Regions from separate parts of the Peribacillus sp. NPDC097225 genome, predicted to be linked through region 4. Evidence: riboswitches for the same ligand, from Rfam matches in the RefSeq annotation. Region 4 holds a riboswitch; each other region holds the start of a gene.
The links. Region 4 has a riboswitch for cobalamin ahead of ACIQXH_RS11200 (hypothetical protein). Riboswitches for the same ligand answer to the same signal wherever they lie in the genome.
Positions count from the first base shown of each region.

Region 1: it holds a riboswitch for cobalamin, as region 4 does, so the genes downstream of both, ACIQXH_RS14515 (helical backbone metal receptor) here and ACIQXH_RS11200 (hypothetical protein) in region 4, are expected to answer to the same signal.
Region 2: it holds a riboswitch for cobalamin, as region 4 does, so the genes downstream of both, metE (5-methyltetrahydropteroyltriglutamate--homocysteine S-methyltransferase) here and ACIQXH_RS11200 (hypothetical protein) in region 4, are expected to answer to the same signal.
Region 3: it holds a riboswitch for cobalamin, as region 4 does, so the genes downstream of both, ACIQXH_RS18680 (hypothetical protein) here and ACIQXH_RS11200 (hypothetical protein) in region 4, are expected to answer to the same signal.

Region 1 is NZ_JBIWDJ010000004.1:366,177-370,891, forward strand. It holds gene ACIQXH_RS14505 (heme ABC transporter ATP-binding protein) at 1-871, opposite strand, end outside; gene ACIQXH_RS14510 (FecCD family ABC transporter permease) at 878-1,933, opposite strand; gene ACIQXH_RS14515 (helical backbone metal receptor) at 1,896-2,861, opposite strand; cobalamin riboswitch at 3,028-3,205, opposite strand; gene ACIQXH_RS14520 (ABC transporter ATP-binding protein) at 3,327-4,175, opposite strand; gene ACIQXH_RS14525 (FecCD family ABC transporter permease) at 4,172-4,715, opposite strand, start outside.
Region 2 is NZ_JBIWDJ010000007.1:3,996-8,710, reverse strand. It holds gene ACIQXH_RS16910 (acyl-CoA thioesterase) at 1-270, opposite strand, end outside; gene metE (5-methyltetrahydropteroyltriglutamate--homocysteine S-methyltransferase) at 263-2,569, opposite strand; cobalamin riboswitch at 2,710-2,907, opposite strand; gene ACIQXH_RS16900 (potassium channel family protein) at 3,190-3,612, shown strand; gene bcp (thioredoxin-dependent thiol peroxidase) at 3,675-4,145, shown strand; gene ACIQXH_RS16890 (aminopeptidase) at 4,157-4,715, shown strand, end outside.
Region 3 is NZ_JBIWDJ010000010.1:8,962-13,676, forward strand. It holds gene ACIQXH_RS18665 (transglutaminaseTgpA domain-containing protein) at 1-492, opposite strand, end outside; gene ACIQXH_RS18670 (DUF58 domain-containing protein) at 482-1,669, opposite strand; gene ACIQXH_RS18675 (AAA family ATPase) at 1,669-2,625, opposite strand; cobalamin riboswitch at 2,814-3,033, shown strand; gene ACIQXH_RS18680 (hypothetical protein) at 3,196-3,741, shown strand; gene ACIQXH_RS18685 (ABC transporter substrate-binding protein) at 3,745-4,695, shown strand.
Region 4 is NZ_JBIWDJ010000003.1:223,931-228,645, reverse strand. It holds gene ACIQXH_RS11220 (YheC/YheD family endospore coat-associated protein) at 1-344, shown strand, start outside; gene ACIQXH_RS11215 (YheC/YheD family endospore coat-associated protein) at 395-1,537, shown strand; gene ACIQXH_RS11210 (YheE family protein) at 1,598-1,801, shown strand; gene ACIQXH_RS11205 (hypothetical protein) at 1,860-2,051, shown strand; gene ACIQXH_RS11200 (hypothetical protein) at 2,081-2,305, opposite strand; cobalamin riboswitch at 2,534-2,735, opposite strand; gene ACIQXH_RS11195 (MBL fold metallo-hydrolase) at 2,827-3,648, opposite strand; SAM riboswitch class I at 3,975-4,084, shown strand; gene ACIQXH_RS11190 (methionine ABC transporter ATP-binding protein) at 4,154-4,715, shown strand, end outside.

The DNA of each region.
Region 1 (4,715 bases), on a different contig from region 4:
TTCTAAGCGGAATGGGTGAACTTAAATGAAGGAACTCCGGAGCCTGGTTCAGATAACTTTCATTGATCTCCAAAGGGTCCAGCTCTCCTGTATGCTTCTCGGGTACAATGAACATTTGCGGCTTAGGTAAGGCAGGATGAGGATGTTTTTCGATCTTTGTCCTATATACCTCCTGAATCCGCTCCTGCTGAAGCACTTCATTCGGCACGTCAATCACTTGGACTCGCCCTTTTTCAAGCAACATCAGGCGATCGCAATATAAGCCAGCCAAGTTCAAGTCGTGAAAAATTGAAATGACCGTCAATTGTTGTTCCTTAGCCATTTTCCTCATCAAATCAAGAAGTTCTTTTTGATAAGACAGATCCAGGTGGTTCGTCGGTTCGTCGAGAAAAAGGATTTCCGGTTCTTGTGCAAGAGCTTGTGCCAACAAAACACGTTGTCTTTCCCCACCTGACAAACGTTCAAAATGCATTTCCTGAAAGACTGCCACTCCCGTTTGCATCATCACGCGTTGAACGATTTCTTCGTCTTCAGACGTCCAACTATGAAACCACCCTGTTTGATGCGCATATCGCCCAAGGGCCACGGTATCTTTTACTGTATAGGAAAAAGCCAATGAGGAATGCTGCGGCAAAACGGCGATGACCTGTGCCAGTTGTTTGGACGAATATCCCTGTAGGTCTTTCCCCTTAATATCGATGGTTCCCGCCTGATACGGCAGGATACCGCTAAGCATCCCCAATAGCGTCGTTTTCCCACTTCCATTCGGACCAAGAATACCGAATAATTCTCCTTTTTTTACATCAAACGAGACGGAGTCCAAAACCGTTTTATTATCATATCCTCCTGTTAACCCTTTAACTTCAAGCATACACTTCTACCCTTCTCTCCGTCTCTTTAATAAAATAAATGCGAATGCCGGCGCACCGATAAGCGAAGTAATAACACCTATCGGCAATTCTGTCGGTGCGATGATCGTTCGTGCCACCAGATCAGCCAATATTAAAAATCCGCTTCCCACAATCATTGATAATGGCAACAGATGCGTATGGTCTGGCCCCCAAATCCTGCGGACCAAATGGGGGATGACCAGCCCTACAAAGCCAATCGTCCCTGATACGGCAACGGCAGCCCCTGTCAGTATCGAGCCGGCGATCAGAATCAGCATCTTCCTCCGCTGAACATTCACGCCTAGGTGCCTCGCACGGTCTTCCCCAAATGTCATGGCATTCAATTCGTGGGTATTCATCATCAAAACGAGAGAACCAAGGAGGAAAAATGGCAAAATGATCGTGACATGACTCCAACCACGCATCGAGACACTTCCCATCAGCCAGCTGATGATTTGCCTTAACTCCTCACCCGTCAATGCAATCATCAATGAGATGAAAGCACTTAAAAACGAGCTGAAAATGATACCGGTTAAAATAATCGTTTCTACCTTCATGGAACGATCCATTTTTCTTGCAAAGGTCAATACGCAAAAAATCGTCAACAATGAAAAAAGAATGCTTAATGTAGGCAGTGTATATAGGCCAAAAAACGGCAGTGACAAATTCAAAAACAACGTTAATACTGCACCAAGCGAAGCCCCTGAGGATATTCCCAGGGTATAGGGGTCAGCTAGGGGATTCCTGAGCAATCCCTGAAATGCTGCCCCTGCTATTGCAAGGGATGCCCCAACCAAACCTGCAAGCACGACCCTCGGCAGGCGGATATTCATCACGATATTCGTCAGTGTCCCATCCGGTTCCATGGCCAGGGGCAAATGAAGGACTTCCTTGCCAATGATTTGCAAAAGCACTGGTATCGGAACGGAAACCGATCCTAAGGAAATACCGATCAATATCGAAATAACCAAAAATGATAGGGCAAATACATAGGCCAATGCCCGTTTAGTTTTTAAATACGTTCGGATAGACTGATTTGGCAAGTTCCTCTACTCCCTCTATAAGCCTAGGACCGGAACGAGTGACAATATCTGAATGGACATCGAAAACCTCACCATTCTTAACTGCCTGAATGTCGGCCCATCCATTTCTTCCCGTTACCTCTTTGACTGGATCTCCTGTGTAGTAACCATAGGTTGTAATGATGACATCCGGGTTGGCCGCTATCATCGACTCTTCATCGAGTTTTACCCAGCCATCCAATTCACCTGCGACATTATCCGCTGAAATGATGTCCAGCATTTCATCCATGAAAGTATTTTTTCCCGTTGTATAGATTTCAGGTGACGGTGAAACCTCTACAAAAACACTTTTTCTATCCTCACTCTTGATTGCCTTAGCCTTTTCTTTGATCTTTTCCAGCTTGGTCTGCATCGTCTTGACGATTTCCTTTGCCTTATCCAGTTCCCCTATTGCCGTTCCAATCATCTCGATAGACGTATACACTTCTTTAAAGCTTTTAGCATCATTCACGATTATAACTGGAATACCCGCATCCTTAAGCTGTTGGATTCCTTCTTTGGAATTATGGGCACTCTCATGAGCAAGAACGATATCAGGCTGCAAGGCTAAAATCATCTCTGTATCTATTTCCATTCCACCTATCTTCTGAATATCTTTCGTTTCTTCCGGGTAATTGTCATTTTCAGACACTCCAATCACTTTCTCACCCGAACCTAGCGCAAAGACCGCTTCTGTATTACTTGGGATTAATGAAACAATTTTTTCTGGTTTCTGCTCGATGGTGACTTTGTTACCCACTGCATCTTGTAACGAAAGCGGGAAGCCCTGGTTAACAGCTTGTTTTGTCGACTGGTTTTCTCCTGTTCCATCCTGGGAGGCATCGCTACAGCCAACCAGTATACCGACCATCAATCCCATCACAAGCATGAAACTATATATCTTCCTCATCTTAAAACCTCCATCATTTTTGAGTTCATTTCTGGACCTTCACACATGTGTTGCGAATATCAAAAGACATACAAAAAAGCATCCCCCATCAAAACGGAGGATGCATGTATGGCAACGGAACAAAAAAGGGACATAGCTCTGCCACACACCTCCCCATCCGCGTGGTTACCGGTGTACAATTTTGGCAGGTCTCCTGGCTCATGGTCATTGCTAACGGCACCTTCCCATATTATTCATACAGTGGTATACATCCGTTAACTCCCATTTACAGTGGCGCGACCGCGTTGGCATTTCACCAACTTCCCTTTCAAGTCCTTACAGACACCAAATTGTTCATATGTATATAATTTCACTGCCTTTCATTATACACCATTTAGGAAATCGTATTATATGATATTTCAGATTACTTTAAATTAAGATTTGGAACGCAAAAAGGCAACCATCACATGGCTGCCTTCTATAGCTTTAGATGTCACTATTAAAACGGCATGTACTTTGATCACGTAAAAGACCTAGATCTTTCGGCACCATCGTTTCAATCAAAAAGTCATCCTCTTCCTCATAAATGATTTTCTTCATTTCGATTCCGAAGTACTCTTTCATCCGGGCTTCCGTCATCACTTCGCGGACTTCGCCATACACCACACGCTTTTCCTTGGCAGTCATTAAAACATGGTCAGCCAAGTAGAATGCGTGGTTCGGATAATGCGTGTTTATGATACAAGAAATGTTCTTCTCTTTCGATAACCGCTTAAGTGTCTGTAAAATCACGATTTGCTTTTGAATATCAAGATGCGATTCCGGCTCATCAAGAATCAATACATCCGGATTCGATACAAGCGTCCGGGCAATCAAGGCCAGCTGCAATTCCCCACCACTGACGGAATTACAGGACTTTTTGGCAAGGTGCGCAATGCCAACCATTTCAAGAGCAGCGATGGCAGCCTCCCGGTCCTTTGCAGAAGGCTGGGACAGCGTACTGATATAAGGCGCCCTTCCCATAATGACAAGCTCTTCCAAAGTAAATCCGAAAACCATTTTATGTGCCTGAGGAACATAACCGATTCGTTTCCAGATCGTTTTGCGTGATAGCGCAGTAAGCGGCTTTCCGTCGATGAGCGTTTGACCCTTTTTCCAATCAAGAAGGCCGGTGATACACTTCAGCATCGTGGTTTTACCGGCACCGTTCGGGCCAAGGATCGCCATGATCTCTCCGTCATTCAACGAAAAGTCAATGTCGGTCTGGTAAAGAAAAGGAGCTTTCTCTCTTTTTTTAGCATAGAAAAAATTCCCTCCCTGCACCTCGATTTTCATGACCACCCACCTCCTGTCTTTCTAAGTAGAATCGCAAAGAATGGTGCGCCGATAATGGCTGTCAATATCGATAGCGGAATTTCCGTAGCGGTTACAGAACGTGCCAGGTTATCGATCAGGAGTAAATAGGCGCCACCAATCGATAGGGATACCGGCAGGACAAGTTGATTGTTGTTCCCGACGAGCATTCTTGCCACATGAGGGATAATCAGTCCTACCCAGCCGATGATACCGGCTATCGCTACAGATGAAGCCGTAATTAACGTCGCACCAAGAATGACCGTCCACTTCAATCTAGTGACCGGGATACCTAGCGATTTTGCTTCATCCTCAGGTAAGGTCAGTAAATTGATTCTCCAGCGTAGTGAATATAAAATCAAGATGCCGACAAGGATGATTGGTCCACCCACATATAAATCCTTGTATGTGGCCGTTCCAAGGCTTCCCATTAACCAGTATGTGATGGCTGGCAGCTTTTCCTCAGGGTCGGCGACAAACTTAATTAACGAGATCAACGCTTGGAAAAGGGCGGAGGTGACA
Region 2 (4,715 bases), on a different contig from region 4:
TGACGTTCGATGGGCACAGGTGACATAGGCTTCCAAATTGATAGCATCCCCGGTCTTGATGGGGGCCAGGAAGTCAAAGGAGTCGCTTGAAGCGGTTACGACCGGTTTCCGGCAGTGGCGCATCGCTGCAATGCAGGCGATTTTATCCACATACGCCATCACTTTTCCACCAAAGATGGTATTGTGATGGTTCGTATCAGGTGGAAAAACGAGGTCCGTTAAAAACGTCCGTGACTGTTGAACGGGAATGCCTGTTGTTAAATCAGTCATTTTCCTGTTGGACCAATAGCTTATTCCGGACAACCGTTGCGGCTTCGACCATATTTTTCAGTGAAGCGACGGTTTCTGGAACGCCCCTTGTTTTCAGGCCACAGTCAGGGTTGATCCAAAATTGGTCTTTATCCAGTACCTTGATGCCACGTTCGATCATATCGACCATTTCTTCCACTGCAGGAACGCGAGGGCTATGAATATCATACACACCAAGGCCGATTCCTTTTTCATATGTTTTCTCCTCGAATGCGGAAGCGAGCTCGCCGTGGCTGCGGGACGTTTCAATGGAAATCACATCAGCGTCCAGGGAAGAGATGACATCCATGAAGCTATTGAAATCACAATAGCACATATGGGTGTGAATTTGTGTTGTGTCTTCGACGCTCGAAGTGGAAATCAGGAATGAATGGACCGCCCAGTTTAAGTACTCATCACGGTCGCTTTTTTTCAATGGAAGGCCTTCACGCAGGGCTGGTTCATCGACTTGGATCATTTTGATCCCTGCTGATTCCAGTGCCTCTACTTCTTGTTTCAAGGCCAATGCCAATTGATAGCAGATATTTTCCCGTGAAATATCGTCACGGACGAACGACCAGTTCAGAATCGTAACAGGACCGGTCAGCATTCCCTTCACCGTTTTTTTCGTCAAGGCTTGTGCATACACACTTTCTTTGACCGTCATCGGATCGATGAAATGGACATCTCCATAGATAACGGGAGGTTTGACACAGCGGGAGCCGTATGATTGAACCCAGCCTTTTTCAAGGAAGACGAAGCCGCCCAATTTATGGCCGAAAAACTCGACCATATCGGTTCGTTCAAACTCGCCGTGCACAAGGACGTCCAATCCGATTTCTTCCTGGATATCAATCCATCTGCCAATCTCCTCGTTCACGAATGCTTCATATTGATCAGCCGTCCATTCACCGCGTTTGAATTTCCCGCGGGCCTGTTTAACTTCCGCGGTCTGCGGAAAGCTTCCAATTGTCGTGGTTGGAAGGAAGGGCAGGTTGAAATACGCCTGTTGTTTTTGATAGCGCTGTTTAAATGGCAGGGTACGGCCATGGGATTGCTGCTTCGCCTGTTCGACAGCGGATTGAACGTCTTTATGGTTTCTGGCCTTTGAATTATTTAAGGTCTGCCATGCAGCTTTGTTTGCCGTCACCTTTTCTTCGATTGATTCTGGACCTTCGTTGTTTCCTCTGACCAAAAGTGTGATTTCTTCTAGTTTCTCATCAGCAAAGGCAAGGGCTTCTTTCACTTCGCTAGCCAGTTCTGTCTCGTTTCGAACCGTCACTGGAACATGTAGCAGGGAGCAGGAAGGTTGAAGCCAAATTCGATCTTCGGCTACGTGTTTCGTAATGGACTCGACCAACTTGATTTTTTTCGTCAAGTCAGAAAGCCAAATGTTTTTCCCGTCAATCACACCGGCCCCAAGTATTTTATCTTGCGGGAAACCGACTGTTTGAAGATTGCTGAGATTTTTTCCTTTGTCATGGACCAAATCAAGGCCGATTCCTTGAACGGGCAAGTCGATCACTTCTTGGTAGTGTTCTACAGCATCAAAGTATGTTTGCAGCATGATGTTCAGGTTGGGGACAGCTTCGTTCAATTTTTCATACAGGTATGTAACAGTTTTCATCTCGTCTTTGGAAAGGGAAGAAACAAGGGAAGGTTCATCGATCTGCACCCACTTCACGCCTTCTTGTTCCAGCTCTCGCAAAATTTTTGTGTATAAAGGCAACAGGCTCAGGATGATGGCCGGAAGATCACTTTTTTCATAGCCCTTTGACAAAGAAATGAATGTGTAAGGTCCGACTATAACCGGTTTCGTATCGATTCCTAGTTTTTCCTTGGCTTCGCGGTAAGCGGCGAGCGGCTTGTTTTCTGTCAACGTAAGCTGGGACTGTTTTAGCTCTGGAACGATATAGTGATAATTTGTATTGAACCATTTCGTCATTTCGGAAGCGACTTCATCCTTGTTCCCACGGGCCATTGAATAATAAACGGAAAGGGGGACCGTGCCACCCTTATAAGCCGAATAGCGTTCTGGCACCAGGCCGAACATGACGGACATATCGAGCATTTGATCATATAACGTAAAGTCGTTGACCGGGATGATATCGATGCCTTGATCTTTTTGTTTTTGCAAATTGCCTAAACGGATCGCTTCCAATTGCGCCATGAATTCCGTTTCATTTAATGTTCCAGCCCAATAGGCCTCTAATGTACGTTTCCATTCACGATCTTCACCGATTCGTGGGTACCCTATATTACTACTTTTCAACACATCCATCTCCTTTTAATGAAATAACAACAAAAAAAGCACCCCTAACCGTCAAAAGAGAAAGTTAGAAATGCTTAAAATAAAGGGGCACGAAAATACCCCTTATCATTATAAGGTCCCTAACACTTCCCTATCTCCCGTAGGTTAAAACAGTGTTGTCGAAATAGGCAGGTCTCCTGACTCAGGGAACTCTTACTTAGCACTAAGAGCCTTCCCAATCCAAAAGGACCAGTGGCATCAAACAAAAGCGCTATACATTCCCATTACAGTGGCGGGACCGTGCCGGAATTACACCGGACTTCCCTTTTAATCCTAAAAGCTTAGGAACCTATCTCCACATATGAAATTCATAAAAAACTCCGTCCGCATAAACACGGACGCTGAAATTTACAAAATATTATAAAAACTTAACCCATCTTAGCATACCCCGACCAAATGGGTCAACAAGGAAAAAGTCGGGAAATGGGGTCTGACCCCCACCATGTGGCACGAGATCCCATGCTGTATCTATGTTTCCTAGATGGTGCAGCAGCTGGGAAATAGGGTCTGACCCCTAAAACGAGCATATATTGACTCGCAAAAGAGTATGTATAAGGGAAGTGGGTTGTTTTTGAAATGAGGCGTGGGGGATGACCTTTTATATTTTGATTGTGGGGATTATCTTTTGCATGGTGATGAGCATTCGGACCTTATTTCTTTCTGAGTCGGAGGCAAAGAAGTTTTCTCTTGAAGATATGCTGTGGCTCGGCAATTTATATGCGACATTATTAGTCGGTTTTGCACTGATTTATTTATTATACGAGCTTCAGAATCATTCGGTGATTCTTGATATGGGCAATCGCTTGGATGGGACCTTTTCCGAGCAGCTGAAGACTTCATTTTATTTTAGTGCGATGACGATGTTCTCCGTCGGATACGGGGATATCTCCCCAATCGGTATTGGCCGGATGATCGCGACAATCCAAGCATTCATTGGCTATACGCTACCTGCGGCATTTGTGATCAGGGCTGTCATCGATTTTGAACAGAAGGAAAGAAAGAACAAGAAATGAAAGTTGTGTTTCTTTCAATTATTGGGTACGCTTACCATGATGAAAGAAATGGAGGGTTTAGAATGACGGTCGAAATTGGAGAAAAAGCACCAGACTTTCAATTACCAGCAAACAACGGAGAACAAGTTACCCTATCAGGGTTCAAGGGTAAACACGTTGTATTATATTTTTACCCAAAAGACATGACACCCGGTTGCACGACGGAGGCTTGTGATTTCCGTGATGCTAATGAACAATTCGAAGAGCTTGATGCTGTCATCATAGGCATTAGCCCGGACCCGGTAACACGTCATAAAAAATTCATTGAAAAACATGGGTTGCCTTTCCTGTTGCTTGCTGATGAAAAGCAAGAAGCCGCTGAATTATATGGCGTATGGAAATTGAAAAAGAACTTCGGTAAGGAATACATGGGCATTGAGCGTTCGACTTTCCTGATTGATAAGGAAGGAACGATCGTTAAAGAATGGCGTAAAGTCAAAGTAAAGGGCCACGTCGAAGAAGCGTTGGAAACTCTTCGTGACCTAGAAAAATAAGGTACAGGCTAATGAAGGATGAGCGACTTATCAAGCTTGCCAAGCAGCTGATTCATCATTCACTGAGGCTGCAGGCGAAAGAGCGGGTCTTGATCCGTGGGCCTGTTGCAGCAAAGGCCCTATTGAAGGAACTGATTGACGAAGCCTATAGAATGGGGGCCTATCCTTATGCGGAACTTGAAGATGACGAAATTACCAGTCATCTGCTAAAAGGGAATGTTAAGGAACAGCTCGATACCTTATCGAAATGGAATTATAAGAAATACGAAGATGTGGATGCAGTCATCATCATATCGGGCGATGGAAACGAAGGGCGAGGAGTGAGTGTCCCTCATGAGAGATATCGCCTTCAGGAGGATGCCATGAAAACGTCCACCATGTTCTTCGTCAATAACCGGCGCTGGGTGTTACTGAATTATCCGACCATTGGTTCTGCAAAAAAATCCGGCATGAGCCTTGAACAGTATGAAGATTTCTTGTTAAACGTGTGCACACTGAATTATCACAAAATGGAAAAGTCCATGAAGCCTCTAAAGGATTGGATGGATCAAACGGATCAAGTCCGGATCA
Region 3 (4,715 bases), on a different contig from region 4:
CCCATCATAAGGTGTGAATGTATCGAGAATCGATAGGAAAATGATCGTTAATATATAAAGTAAAAATATGTTTCGTCTCACCGTCACCCAGTAATGAATCAAGTATGTCACAAGCCAAAGAAGCACGAAAAACAACAGCGTTCTAAAGGGGTTGGAAAGCAGCTCCCACTTCCCCTCATACATATTCGAAGCGTTAGCCGTTATATCCAGCAAATCACCAGTAAGCCATTTGAAGGTCAGGAAAGGATCTGACGAATACAAGAAATGGACCGCAATTAATATAAAGGCACTTACGAGGATGAAACGTACAAACCAGTGGATACCGAAATAGTGTAGGAGCAAGGAAAATAACACAAAGATAATGAAAATCAAGATATTTCCTGTATCCGTAAGCTTCTCTACGGGTCGTAACCATTCGGTAATCAATAGAAGACCAAATATATATAAGAGAACATGCATCCACCTTTCCGATTTGGTAGAATCAGCGTTCATTTGCCTTCACCTCGGTTCGTTCATTTTGAAGGTGACCCTGTTCAAAGAAGACCAACTTTATTCCACGAGCCAACGCCACCGACTTCGCACGTATTTCCTCACCCGTGAAGTCTCCCTGACTTTTCACGCAAAATACCGTCATCGCTTTATTTCCGGTAAATGCATTCCAACCTTCTATCTTTTCCATCGTTAATTCGGACACAATGAATATTACAGAAGCGTTGGATGGTACAACTCCCTTGTTCTTCTTTCCATTCCAGACGCTTGTATGTGTGGCCCTTGATTTTGCAAGACGGTAAAAGAGTCTTCTCCTCTGTTTACTGCCTCCTTTAGCCGGTACGACCTCCATTGATCCCGTACTGGTTAACCCAACATCCATACCCTTCTTTATCAAGGCATGCACCAAAGAGGCCGCAAGTACGATAGCTTCTTCGAAGAAGGGAGAGGCGTACTCATCAAGCATAATAAATACATCGCAGTTTTTCTGCACTTCAAATTCCTTCGTCATGATTTCACTTGTTCGGGCCGTTGCCTTCCAATTTATCCAGGATAATTGATCACCCGGCTGATACTCCCTGATTCCGGACACGACCGAATGTTCCCGCTGTATTTTTTTCGTCGTACCAACTTGTCCTTGATCGAAGACATGCTCCAACTGTTTATAATTCAACTCCTGATAAGCCGGGAAAACGGTGAGTTTCAAAGGGGCATGCACTGTCGCTTCTTTTTCATAGAGTCCAAAGAAGTCCCCTATTTTGAAACGAACCGATTGGATGACATGTTCTCCTCTTGGCAGATTCTCCAGGGTATATGTCAATTGGAAGGATTGTTTAAATCCTGGAAAAACCAATGTTTTCTTTTCCAGTTCCATCGGCAAATCCTCTTCTACCACCATATATAAAAGAGGCAGTCTGTTTTTCCGGGAGAATACCAATGTCATATCTACCGACTCTCCGGCCTGGCATTCGTGTTTACTAATTCTTCTCTCCACTTCAAAAGCCTGAAGTGGATAAAACAGCAGAATCATAGAGTACGCACCGAACGGCAAAAAGGTATAGAAAATGAACCAACTGATAAACCCGCCTTGAAACATCGCAAAACAAAAGGAAATGAGCATAAGCACTATGATCCCACAGACATTCCTGTTTTTCTTCAGTATGGTAAGCACATTCCGCATTAGGTCACGGCCCTCTTCACGGGTACCTGCGTCGTAGCCACTATCTCATGTATCACCATGTCAGCATTCACCCCCGAGTAATTCGCTTCCGGATTAAGGATTAGCCGATGGGTAAAAACGAACGGAACCAAATGCTGCACATCATCAGGTAGAACGTAATCCCTTCCCTTTAGGAGCGCATAGGCTTGGGCTGCCTTCATTAGGGCAATCGATCCACGTGGGCTCACCCCAAGATATACACTTTCATGCTTACGTGATTGATTGGCTAACTCGACGATATACGTCTTTATCGTATCATCCACGATCACGGCCTTTGCCTCTATCTGCAAATCTATCAGTTCCTCTAACGAAATCACGGATTCCAATTCTTCAATCGGAGCCGTATATTGGGCCCGATGCAACACTTCTATCTCTTCTGCCACTTCCGGATACCCCATCTTCATTTTCAATAAAAAACGATCTAGCTGTGCTTCTGGAAGTGGGTATGTGCCTTCGTAATCAATTGGATTTTGAGTGGCCATGACGAAAAACGGTTGTTCCAGTTTCCTTGTCACACCATCCACCGTCACGCTTGCCTCTTCCATTCCTTCAAGTAGGGCGGATTGCGTTTTCGGCGATGTCCGATTGATTTCATCGGCCAAAATAATATGGCCCATGATTGGCCCCGGTCTAAAGATGAACTCTTGTTCCTTCGGATTGAAAATCGATACCCCCGTTACATCGGACGGTAGCAAGTCAGGCGTGAATTGAATCCGTTTGAAATCCGCCCCGATGGACTTCGCTAGCGCCCTGACCAAGACGGTCTTCCCAACGCCCGGGACATCTTCCAATAAGACATGTCCACCAGAAAGGAGCGCCACAAGACTTAGTTCTGCTATATCTCTTTTTCCAATAATGACCTTTTCAATGTTTTCCAAAATCATATCCAGTTTCTGATTCACTTGTTTATAAACCATTCTCTACCTCCCATGATTATGTAAATCACTCATGCTTAACCCTTATTTATTCGACATCCATTTTACATTAACCTCCAATTTATCCTTACAAAGTGAGTTTACTAGAATAATACCCCTATAAAAGAGATTTCTTGAAATCTTTTCACTATTTAAGTAATTAATTATGATAGACTGGTACTAAGTGAATATAAACCTTGCAGAAAATAGGTGCTGACTTGTCAGCTTAATAGGGAATTCGGTGTAAAACCGAAGCTGTTTCCGCAACTGTAAGTGCTAATGAAATAAGAAATATGCCACTGTTTGTGAATGAATCCGCACGCACGATACCATTCATTCAATCCAAATGGGAAGGTTCTTAGAGTAAAATGATGCACGAGCCAGGAGACCTGCCTTTTTTTTATCGTATTTTGCTCTTCGGAAGTTAGGAGGATTGTACGGCAATCTTCCATCTTTTTTTCCGTTCGAGATACATAGATGATTGTTTGCCGACCAATACCTTTGGTCGGCTTTTTCTTTTGCGCCGAAAAGCAATACGAAGGTCATTCACATTATTAAAAAGGAGGAAAAATTATGGAAAAGAAGGATGCCCGCTTTTTATGCTACCCATTCATGCGCGAATCAGTTTCAACCGTTGATTATGAAATTCGCACCGATTCATTGACGACTCAAATGGGACTGGCAGCGTCGTTCACGAAAGAGATTCCTGAAGTCTACAGGGATTTATTGGAACTGTTGCCGATGGCTTATCATTTAAATGGTTCTGCCCGGGGGAAATTGGCCATAACCGAAGACGGTCTAAACCGCCTAAGTGAAATCTATGACTATTATGTCGCTGAAGTGAAAGAACGCATCGAAACATTTGTGCTACCCCAAGGATCGACGGCAGCCTGTATTTTGCATACTTGCCGTAGTGAAGCCAAGAAATCCGTCCGTGCCTTGCATAAAGTCAGTACGGAAAAAGATGTGCCCGCGATTCTTTTTGATTATGCTCATTTGCTTGCCAATGTTCTATTCGTGATGGCTGTCTATGTCAATAAACAACTGGGTGTCGAAGAGATTCCCTTTATCAGCAAATCCTATCCAACCAAAACAATGAAAAAGAAAACGGAGGAATAAAACATGATAAGAACAGTAAGATCCAGTTGGATTGCCCTTCTGATGGTCGCCCTTTTCCTTACAGGATGTGCCTCGAATGATGATCAGAAATCGATAGAGAAAAAAGATCCTGCAACAACTGAAGAAGTCAAATCCTATACCGTCACCGATGATAGTGGAAAAGAAATCACATTTGATAAGGTTCCGGAAACGGTCGTTTCACTTCAACCCAGTAATACGGAGATTTTATATGCCCTTGGTGTAGGGAATAAGGTGATTGGAGCGACAGATTTCGATAACTATCCTGAGGAAGCTAAAGATGTCGAGCGTGTCTCTGATTCGATGACGATCAATTCCGAAAAAATCATCTCTTTGAAACCGGATGCCATCATTGCCTACACAATTGGCGATGAAGCAGCATTAAAGCCGCTTGAAGATGCGGGAATTCCCATTTTCATTATTAAATCAGCCGTGACCTTTGATGATGTATATAGCGATATTGATCAAATTGCCAAAGTCATGGGCGTAACGGACCAAGGGGATGACCTAGTCAAAAACATAAAAAAACAAATCAAAGATGTTGAAGAAAAAGTGGCGAGTGTCGATTCTAAAGAAAAAACATATTTCGAAATCAGCCCTTCTCCGGAAATCTATACAGCGGGAGCTGAAACCTTCCAGCAAGAGATCTTGGCGTCTGCCGGTATCGAAAATATCTTTGCCGACCAAAAGGGCTGGGCGAAAATAGCAGATGAAGAAGTCGTCAAGCGCAACCCGGATGCCATCATCACAACCGTAGGCTATGTGGACAATGCTGTGGATGAAATCAAATCCCGTAAAGGTTGGAAAGATGTCAGCGCCGTGAAGGAAGACCAAGTATATCAGCTTAGCGAAGACGTCATGTCACGTCCCGGACCGCGTATCGGAGAAGCCGTAGAACTAACTGCAAAGACCATATATCCGCAATTATTCAAATAAAGACACACTCAAAAGGGGTA
Region 4 (4,715 bases):
CGACCCATATTAAAAGCGGCGGGGTCATCAAGACGGTTGCCGAACTATACGGAGATGACGAAGAAGCTAAACGGATCGAGGAAAAGCTATCAGAAGCCGCTCTTATATTAAGTGAAAGCATCGAGGAGCACCTAGATGGCATCATAGGAGAAATCGGCTTCGATTTCGGATTGGATAAAAAAGGGCAAGTATGGATGTTCGAAGCTAATTCTAAACCAGGCCGTTCTATCTTTTCCCATCCAAAGTTAAAGGAATTTGAACTTTTAACCAGGAAGCTCAGCCTTGATTATGCCATTTATCTTACCGAACAGACGATTTCACAAACGATTGGTACACAGAAATGAACATTTTTTATGATGTTCCCTCTGAGAGATGGAGCCATAACGAGGAAGATATGCAGCTATATGCGGGAGCCGCGAATGAGGAAATCCCTTTTAAGCAGGACACCCAGGATCAGGCACTTTTTCCGATTACTTTATTTCCGGGAAACCGGGTGCTAGTCGTTGGTATCTTGACCTCTCTAGATCCAAAGAAGGAATCAGGTATAGGGGGGAATTTGACACTTTTTCAGAATTTATCTCAATATTTATCGAATCATGGGATATTGGCCTATGTATTCACGGTTGAATCCTTGCTTTCCAACTACATGAAAGGCTTCATCTTTTCTTCACAAACGAACACATGGAATGAGGTAAAATTACCACTGCCCGATATCGTTTATAATCGCATTCCCAAAAGGGGATTCGAAGCATCGGAAAGTTTTCAAGAACTCCTTTCCTTTTTTAAAGAACATCGCATCACTTTATTCAACCCTCATTTTTTGGATAAGTACTTGATGTACGAAGCATTGACGGAAGATGGATCTCTAGCCCGCCATCTTCCATCGACCATAGACCTATCCGACCCTACCCAACTAGCGGACTTCTTACATTTCCACAAACATATTTATTTGAAACCATGCAAAGGAAGCCAAGGTAAGGGCATCTACACCCTGCTAGAAAAACCTGATGGCACCCTCCAATTCAATAGCCTGAAACATCAGGAATTGTACCCTGATTTCTCCGCGTTTTGGGAAGCCAATAAGGCGTCGCTCAAAAAGAGGGGGTATCTGGCCCAACGAGCGGTCATTCCAAAGAAACTGAATGGACACCGATACGATTACCGTATTCTTGTTCATTATGAAAATGGGTTTTATAAAGTGACCGGCAAGGGCGTGAGGATGTCGCAAACCCAGGAAATCACAACCCATACGCCAAGGGGGGGAAAGCTTTTTCCCTATCAGCAGCTACAAACGAGGCCGTTAAACAGGAAGTTGGCGAACATTGCGCAAAGATGTGGAATCATCCTCTCCAGGAAGTTTGGCTTTCTTGGGGAATTCTCCATTGATATCGGGGAAGATACATCCGGTGCTCTATTCATTTATGAAGTCAATTCAAAACCCATGCAATTTGATGAAGAGGAAATTGAAGCGAGCCGCCTACTACATTTAAAAAACCTGTTCATTGAATTAACTTTTCCGAATCACATAAGAAAATAACCTCCATCCTGCTTTTTCCATTATAATGAAATGAGAAACAGCGATATGGAGGTTATACATATGATTACGCATTTTCAATGGAAGCCGTTGCACAAGAATTTACCTGGCTGGAAGATTTCCTTTTACTTCAATAAATTGGCCGTCCAAGCCCTCTATCATAAAGATGGGTCCATTGAGTGGTTAACCAATCCGCCTGTAGAGTCAGAGGAAGAAAAACTCAAGGGCATGATTCATGATTTAATGGTGTACCACGTGTACGACTAAATAGAATAAAGAATCCCTCTTTGGCTAACACTAATAAAAAGCCAAGGAGGGAGTTCATTTGGATAAAGAAAAGATTACATTTCTGAAGGATACCGAGTATGACGGTAAGGATTCTGTATATCTCGATATCGATCGTATCATCAATGAAGGACTTGCTGGCGGAAACGTCTATGAAGCCGCGGACACCTTGAACATTGAGGAAGCCCATGACTTTCATGATGAAACGGAACCGAACATCAATAAAGATTGAAAACAAGAGCTTCCCTTATGGGCGGCTCTTTACTTGATTTCTTGATAGCCGAATATTTCTAGATTCACTTGGCTAAAGGCTCTTTCAAGATTTGCTTCGTATTCTTTCCTATCTTCTACGTTTTTGCCATGAACCTGGATTTCCTCAATCAAGCTTGCTCGGCAATCATCTAAAGATATCATTTCTTCCACACAAAAGTTACGCATGATTTGCGCTTTTAAATAGTCCGTAAAATGCTCAACTGTACCAAACAATGATATGGCCCCCTATGATAGCTGTCCTGTCTAATTAACAGGATTCTTTTTGAATGTTGTCCAATATGGACTTGTAAAAAACAAAAAACAACTTCCCATTCAGAAGTTGTTAGAGTGCAAACGAAACATAACAAAAATGACCATGATTCCCCATTTTTCTACAAAAATAAGAAAGCATGTTCTTGCTAATTTTTCGCACTTAACACCCCCTATCCTCGTAGGTTTCTGGCGTTGTGCTAAAAACGGGCAGGTCTCCTGGCTCATGATCATCGCTTTTCGAACCTTCCCATCTTTTCTTGCAAAAAAGACAGTGGCATTCCTTCGAATCGCTCTCATTTACAGTTGCGGGACAGCGTCGGATTCTAACCGACTTCCCTTTTAAGCAGATAAGCTACATGTTCTTATCTGCACCCATTTCTAGACGAAATACTATTTTTCAGTTTAACTGTATCAAATTTTCACTAGGATTACAATGAGGCTCCCGCCTTGTTCTTCGACCCTATCCCCCATCCTCTTATTCATCATTTCTTCCTTTCCTCTGAATACAACCTACTCTCTTTCAGTATCGATGTAATGATATGCTCCGAATCCCATTCATGACCGGATATCTCGATAAGCGGATACCGATTAGGCAACACGTTTTGCTGAATTTCATGGACTTCCAATCCTTGATCATGCAAACGCAAAATTTCACCGCGCAGATTTTCCAAGTAGCTGAGCTTTCTTTCAAACATTTCCTTCCCGTTCGGGACATACCCGGCGTGGCAGCAAAAGACCTCTACAAAATCATACCGAAGCAGTTTCTTGATGGATTCCATGATGAACGGAATTGATTCCTCCCTTAAAACGAGCTTTGTTTTCGGCGTTACAAACAGGTCACCCGAAAACAGCATGCCATTACTATGATTCAGGTAAACCATATGGTCCCTCGAATGCCCTGGTGTAAAGATTGGCTCCCATGTTTGAGTGCGTGAATGGACGACCCCTCCCAATGGTTCTGCCTTGAAGGCATCCCTGTCTCCCCAAAAAACTCTGCGGTAATCGGGATATTCGGCATCCTTTGCACAAATATCGAGGGACATCGGATGAATATAGATGGGGACGTTCCTATGTTCCTGTATCCATGCGGCCCCACCCGTATGGTCTTCATGATAATGCGTCAGCGCCACCATATCATAATCAGCGGTTTCAAAGAATGGAGTAAGTTCCTTCAACAAGATTTTTGCCCCCGTATCAACTAACATGCCATCGGTTAAGAACACATTCACGCTCATGCCTGATTTGTTTCCTTCCGGTGTCCCTTTTACGCAAACCACATCGTTTATCGTTTTCATTTCCAGCATGACTTTCCACTCCAATCATTTTTTTGGAAAACCTCATCATCCTTTATTTTCTAATTCACTTACAATAAATGTATTATCTCTCCATACTTTTTACAAGTATAATATTTTTTCTAATGATGGGAGTGATCAAAGTCCATATTCTTACGCAGACAGGCCATGTAAGATCCGGGACGTTCCGTGTAACTTAGCAAATGGCCACTATAATCTGGGCAAGTAGATCGTTTGATTCATAATCTTGATAAAATTCAAAAAATAATTGACATTACTGTATTTAACAAATAATATAGATTATATTAAAAAAATAATAAAATACTAAAATAGTAATTAACTTATCAAGAGTGACTGAGGGACCAGGCCCTATGACGTCCGGCAACCGCCCCACATCGGGAATGGTGCCCCTTCCTGCAGAATGAAATACCATTCTGAAAGATAAGACGGGATATAATTTCGCTGCCTCTTTCTGAATGATAGAGGTAGCTTTTTTATGTATAAGGAGGATAGCATCATGATTGAAATTCGTTCAGTTCGAAAGGAATATATCTCGAAGAATACCCGAGTTATCGGAGTGGATAATGTATCTTTAACCATTCAAACGGGGGAGGTTTATGGGATTGTCGGGTATAGCGGCGCGGGAAAGAGTTCATTGATTCGCTGTCTGAATCTTCTTGAGCGTCCGACCAATGGTAGCATCATCATCGATGGCGTCGACTTAACAACCTTATCAAGCCAGGAGCTTCGCAAACAACGCCAGAAAATCGGCATGATATTTCAGCATTTTTCCCTAGTCAGTTCCAAAACGGTTTTTGACAATATCTCCTTCGCCTTGAAAGCCGCCCATCAACCAAAGGAGGTCATTACTAACCGCGTTCTGGAACTTTTGGATATCGTTGGCCTTCGGGATAAAAAAGATGTTTATCCGGCTCAACTCAGTGGCGGACAAAAACAGCGGGTAGGCATTGCACGGGCCTTAGCGAATGACCCTACCGTCCTATTATGTGATGAAGCGACATCAGCCCTTGATCCAACCACTACGAAGTCGATCTTACAGTTGTTGAAAAAGATCAATA